2 linked regions of the Marinomonas mediterranea MMB-1 genome follow. The protein of the gene in region 2 interacts with the protein of the main gene of each other region in a pairwise test. Links are inferred from orthologs where the notes say so. Each region holds a gene or a part of one and is shown on either strand. Other genes may lie near its edges. The genes, in order: lhgO and ppiC.

What was found.
Region 1: the proteins of ppiC (region 2) and lhgO interact in binary tests that used the Escherichia coli proteins (3 or more experiments, as listed by UniProt). The link is inferred for Marinomonas mediterranea MMB-1 from one-to-one orthologs.

What each region holds. Positions count from the first base shown.
Region 1 is NC_015276.1:4,118,203-4,121,523, forward strand. The notes cover bases 291-3,285. They hold lhgO (L-2-hydroxyglutarate oxidase), read right to left. Parts: upstream 2,395-3,285; coding sequence 1,186-2,394; downstream 291-1,185. Other genes in these bases: MARME_RS18775 (gamma-butyrobetaine hydroxylase-like domain-containing protein), read left to right, coding at 291-545; MARME_RS18780 (ubiquinone biosynthesis accessory factor UbiJ), read left to right, coding at 563-1,189; MARME_RS18790 (asparaginase domain-containing protein), read right to left, coding at 2,458-3,285. Also shown: more of MARME_RS18775, read left to right, coding at 168-290; more of MARME_RS18790, read right to left, coding at 3,286-3,321. UniProt on the Escherichia coli protein: Catalyzes the dehydrogenation of L-2-hydroxyglutarate (L2HG) to alpha-ketoglutarate and couples to the respiratory chain by feeding electrons from the reaction into the membrane quinone pool.
Region 2 is NC_015276.1:2,772,559-2,775,616, forward strand. What follows is about bases 307-3,038. They hold ppiC (peptidylprolyl isomerase PpiC), read right to left. Parts: upstream 1,946-3,038; coding sequence 1,667-1,945; downstream 307-1,666. Other genes in these bases: MARME_RS12615 (TIGR01244 family sulfur transferase), read right to left, coding at 307-524; MARME_RS12620 (IS30 family transposase), read right to left, coding at 617-1,561; MARME_RS12630 (response regulator transcription factor), read left to right, coding at 2,161-2,958. Outside these bases: more of MARME_RS12615, read right to left, coding at 105-306; 8-oxo-dGTP diphosphatase MutT, read right to left, coding at 3,044-3,058. UniProt on the Escherichia coli protein: PPIases accelerate the folding of proteins. It prefers amino acid residues with hydrophobic side chains like leucine and phenylalanine in the P1 position of the peptides substrates.

The sequences.
Region 1 (3,321 bases), 1.3 Mb from region 2 along the record:
TACTTTTTTCTTAGCAATGAGAGAGCTATAACCCCCTCCCAACCCCTTAGTAAGGAGAAGGAGTAGATGGCAGATCATTTAATGTACTCATCTCTTAGCTATAAGAGAGCTAAAGACCTCTCCCAACCCCTCAGTGAGGGAAAGGAGCAGATATTGGACAACGCTAAATGCTAACCCCGACGAAGATTCACTATCATAAGAAGTCACGCGAGCTTGAACTCGTGTTTTCAGACAATCAAGCATTTCGATTGAGTGCTGAGTACTTACGGGTGCATTCTCCTTCTGCTGAAGTAAGAGGCCACGGGCAGCAGCTCCCCATTCTGCAATTTGGTAAAAAAGACGTCGCGATTCAAAACATCGAAGCGGCGGGGAATTACGCATTAAAAATCACCTTTGACGATGGTCATGACACCGGGCTTTATTCTTGGGAGTACCTATACAACATAGGTAAAAACCAAGAAGAACTTTGGCAAATGTATCTGAGTCGCCTTGAAAAAGAAGGCAAGACGCGCGACACTTCCGTTATACAAATCCACCAGCTTTAAGCGTCAGAAGATAACCTATGGAATCCATTAGCCTCTCAGCATTGAGCGCCATCGAAAAAGCCATCAACCTTGCTCTTGAGCAAGACTCTCCTTCTTTGGAACGCCTTACTAAGCTGTCAGGGCAACAGATTTTTCTGGAAGTAGACGATTTCAATCTCATACTTCAAGTCCATATTCATGAAACAGGCGTCATGCTGTTTAAACCTGAAAGTATGGAAGAGGTCGAACTGGACCCTAAACTCGATACCCATGTAAAAGGCCCAAGCAGTGCTTACCGTAAGCTACTGGAAGGGGATGGTTTCTTCGACGGAGACCTTAGAATTCAAGGCAATGCTCAAGCCTTAATGACACTACACAAGGTGCTAGAGAACTTTGAATTAGACTGGGAAGGCATACTAGCCGACTACATTGGCGACCTTCCAGCAAGCACGCTTGCGCGTTTGCTTCGCTACCAATGGGGAATAACAAAAGAAGTCTCGACCCAAGCCCGCATCCAACTGGTAAACCACTTACAAAGCAACAGCCAACTGCTGCCTAGTAAAATCGAATTCGACCACCTTGTCGATGATCTAGAACGCTTCGGTGTTCAGCTAGATCGTTTTGAGGCAAAGCTTCGATTATCTGAGCGGAAGAAAAACAGCTAGACCTGCTTATCCTCCACCTTATCGACAATATACTCCCCGATTGGAATCGCCGATGTCGCCGCTGGTGATGGCGCATTGCAGACATGCAAACTGCGTGGGCTTTCTGCAAAAAGGAAGTCGTGAACCAAAGTGCCGTCTCGCATCACAGCTTGAGCTCGAATGCCTGCGGGGTAGCGTTTTAAGTCATCGACGGTAATCTGAGGGCAGTACTTTTGTACCAATTTAAGGTAACCCGGCTTCCAGAGTGAATTTTTCGTTTCAACCAACCCACTCCTAAAATGTTTTTTTGTAACGCGCCAAAACCCAGGAAACGTAATCATATCGAAAATGTCGCGTAAGTCGATATTAATCCGACCATACCCTTCTCGCTTCCAACCTTGTACGGCATTCGGCCCAACCGTGACAGAACCGTCAATCATGCGCGTTAAATGTACGCCTAAGAAAGGTAAATCAGGATCAGGAATGGGATAAATCAGGTGGTTGACAAGATTATTGTATTTTTCAGGCAGCTGATAGTATTCACCACGATAAGGGATAATCTGAAAGTCGGTTTTGATGCCCAGCATCTTCGTCGTTCGATCCGCCATTAACCCTGAACAGGTGACCAAAAACTTCCCTTGATACTCGACTTCACACCCCTGATGAATAGCACCAACCGTAATAAGGTCATCGTATTCTTGAAGTTCCACCACATCGTGCTTTAAGCGTGCTTCTCCGCCTATATCGGTAAAGCACTTAGCCATTTTTGTGGTGACTTCCTGATAGTTCACTATCGCTGTGGATTTGACGTAAATAGCGCCTAGCCCCTGAATGTTAGGCTCACGTTTTTTTAATTGGTCTGCGCTGAGTAGTTCAACATCAATCTCGTTTTGCTGGCAACGCTCAAAAAGCGCCTGCATACGCTCGACTTCCAAAGGCGTCGTCGCGACAAGCAACTTACCGCATTGGTTATAGGGGATGTCGTTTTCTTCACAAAACGAAATCGTTGCTTGCACACCTGCCTTACAGAAGGTTGCTTTGAGGCTACCCGGAGCGTAATAAACACCCGCGTGTATCACACCACTGTTGTGGCCCGTCTGATGCTTCGAAAAGACAGCCTCTTTTTCTAACAACAGCACTTTTTTATCCGGAAAACGTTGCTGCAACTGCCATGCAGTCGAAACCCCAACAATACCACCGCCAATCACAATGTAGTCGTATGTCATATACGTTGCTTATCCCCGACCAGAAACGTCTGTCATTTTATTTAAACACGATTCATACAACCACTATTCAAATTCTGCTCTCAATGCAGCGCCTTCCAAACCACAGCCTATTGCGACATGCAATTTGGTGAAAGCCGCTTCATAGGTCATGTCCTGACCCGAAACCACGCCCGCTTTAACCAATGCAGAACCCGCAGCGTAAGCGCCTGCTACCACAGAACCTGCACCACATTGGCTAACATTAACAATGCACACTCCCCGCTCTGTCGCATTCTTTAGCATTGCAAGTAACGCATCGTCTTTATCTGGCGCATTGCCAGCGCCGTAGGACAACAAAACCGCACCTTTTACTTGGTCAGTTAATAAACCAGACCAACTCTGAGCGCTCACTCCTGGAAATACGGGTAATAAGGTAACGGCACCCGCTTGCATTTCAGGCAACCGCTCGGTCATGTCTTGGTGCTCACTTGTTAGCGGAGTCCAAACCCAATCGATCCCTAATGTTCCTAGAACAGGGTAATTAGGTGAGCTGAATGCCTGCCAATCAGTGGTGTTTGCTTTGTGTGCTCGATTGCCAGCAATGAGTAGACTGCCGAAAAATAAAGACACGCCATGTTTACCTTCATTGCATGCAGAAATCGCGCCCAGTACATTATTTAAGCCATCGGTTCGAGCTTGAAACATAGGGACTTGAGACCCCGTCACAACAACAGGTTTAGAGGCGTTTTCTAACATGTAGTATAAAGCAGATGAAGTATAGGCCATGGTATCGGTGCCATGCAGCACGATAAAGGCATCGAAATCGTCCCATCGTGTCGACACATCCAAGGCAATTTTTCGCCACTCTTCTGGTGTCGCGTTGGAAGAATCAATCAACTCAGGGTAGCGGTAGACACAATACTCATTTTTTACATCGGACTTTGCGGT
Region 2 (3,058 bases):
TACTCTCCCAATACCTAGTAAAAAACACCCACTACGGCGCACAAAAATCACGTTTCGAGCTGCTTTACGACCTACAACTCACTCTCATTCTACTAGCAACAGATTTAAGCAAATTGACTCATTGCCGCTTCACATCGAGACAAATCAAAACCTTTTGCCTCAACAAACTGGCGCAAATCAGAATAATCCCCACCCAGTTTGACTTCAGACAACACCCAAAGAACAGAAGAGCGCGTTCCGGTGCGACAAAAGCTAAGTGTTTTCTTACCTAACGCAATTGACTCACCCTGAACATCAACATGGTGCTGAGTCAGCGTCTTAAAATCATACATATTAGAAACAAACTGCATTCCAAGCTCTTCAGCTCTTTTAGCCAAATCACTAGACAGAGGCTGATCTTCCGACTCACCATCTGGGCGGTTATTAATAATCAATTCCACACCGTCAGAAGCCGCAGTCTCAATATCTCTTAGCGTAAGTTGAGGAGAGACCCAATAATTTTCATTTAGTTTAGTAATTGCCATAACCTTTCCTATACTTTGGTTTCTACAGTTTAATGTCCGCACTTTCACTTAGACACTCCTGAATTCAAGTTTGAAGTGCGACACTTTTCATTTCAAGCCGCTAAGCACATCTCTTTAAATACGACTGCTGGCTGCTTGAACCCTAAACACTTTCTTGGACGATAATTGATACGTGTCATCGCCCAGTGAATGACGTCCTTTTCAATCTCTCTTAAATCTGTTCCTTTCCGCACACATTGCCTTAAAAGGCCGTTACTGTTTTCGTTCGCGCCACGCTCCCAAGAACTATAAGGGTAGGCAAAATAGACTTTTGCATCCAGCGCTTCTTCAACCTTCGCATGATGAGCAAACTCTCTACCGTTATCTGCTGTAATCGTATGCACGTGATCTTTAAAGGGCATTAATAACTCTATTGTCGCTTGGGCAACATCTATGGCAAACTTTGAATTCACTTTCTTTATCAAGTAAAAACGCGTCGTTCGCTCAAGTAGAGTGACAATCGAGCCTGTTCCACTTTTACCTAAAACCGTGTCTATCTCCCAATCCCCAAAACGTTTTCGCGTATCGACAATATCAGGACGATCTTCTATGGATACAGCGTTCTTTATGACGTCATCTTTTGTTCGTTTGCCTTTCCGATAGCGCTTATGACCCTGTCTTAAGTGTCGGTAAAGTGTTCCGTTGAGCCTTTTATCATCATGAATGTACTGATGAATCCACTCGTGACTGACTGGAACTCCACATAGTCTCAATGCGTTAGATACTTGCTCTGGACTCCAGTCAAACTCAATAAGAGTCCGTATATAATTGATCGTTGTTGGTATTCGATACTTTGCAGACCTCTTTCGTCTTGTTAGACAAAGAGTATGTGCTTCCTTAGGGCAATAGTGCTTCGCTTGCTTGTTACGCCTGAATTCACGATAAACCGTGTCTTTATGGCACTTAATGGCATTAGCGATATCAGACACTGACATTTTTTGTTCTAAAAGAGCGGAAATCTGGTATCGTTTCCCTTCAGTCAACTGCTGATAATTCATGTTTGTACTGCTTGTTTTTGTGGTGAAAAGAAGCGCACCAACTTCAGCAGTTGGCTTCTTCTAAACCTGTCTTGCAGTGTCGCACTTATTATCTGAATTTAGGCTTTAACTTCGATAAAGAACCTTTATGAGATGGAAACCAAATTGGGTTTTAACTGGCCCCTGCACTGCTAACAAAGGCCCTTTAAACGCCGCACGGTCAAAGGCAGACACCATCTCTCCCTTACGAAACTCCCCTAAGTCTCCCCCTCTTTTTCCAGAAGGACAAAGAGAGTGCTTTTTAGCAAGCTTGTGGAAATCTTCGCCTTTATCTAGACGCTCCTTCAGCTGTTCAGCTTCTGCTTTACTCTTAACCAAAATATGGCATGCACTAGCCGTCGCCATCTGCTCTCCAAAAACTAATAAATCTAAACGCTAAAGTATAACCTGTTATCGAAGATGATTGTTATCCATTTACGAACGAAAAAGCCAACTTGAAGCAAGCCTAAAGATAACAATAGGTATCATTTACTAAAGATAATGACTACATTTTGTAACAGGCTTCCACACCGAACATTGATATTCTTAATACTGATGTAAACATGAGAGACTTATTCAAAATGAAACTGATTGCAGATGCACAAGAGCTATCAATCGTCCTAATAGAGCCGTCGAAAGCTCAACAGAAAATTATCGTTAACGCACTGCGCGAATCAGGGGTCTCGGACATTGATGTAGCCGACAACGTAGCATCAGCCTCGAATACACTAGCAATGCACACTCCCGACTTAGTAATCTCTTCAATGTACCTTGAAGACGGCACAGCGGACGATGTCATTAATTTCATTAGAACAACACCAAGCACCGCTGACGTTCCGTTTATGCTGGTTTCAAGCGAACGAAAAAGGGAGTCACTTGAATATCTTCGACAAAACGGACTACTCGCCATCTTACCAAAACCATTCTCTCGTGATGATTTAGATACAGCCATCAAAGCAACCCTAGATCTAAACAACGAAGAAGAAATAGAATTAGAATTTTTCGACCCTCGAGAGCTAAAAGTGCTAATCGCTGATGATAGCAATATGGCACAAAAACACATTTCTCGTACACTCCAATCAATGGGAATAATGTTCATAGACCGTGCAGACGATGGCCGCGCTGCCCTCGAACTCCTCGAAGAAAATACATACGACCTGATAATCACAGACTACAATATGCCTGAAATGAACGGTGTTGAACTCGCAAACTATGTAAAAACGTCATCGAACCATTCTCACATCCCTGTATTAATGGTTAGCTCAGACGCGGATACCCCCCAGCTTTCCAATATCGCAAAAGGTGATGTCGACGCTCTTTGCGATAAGACATTTACTCCCACGACAATAAAGACACTCTTACACAATTTGCTTGGTTAAGTGTTAACCGCATAATCAACAAGAACAAAAAAAGGAAGCAAATGCTTCCTTTTTAAAATATAGGGCCACAAATAAAACTAACTCTTTAACAATAAGCTTC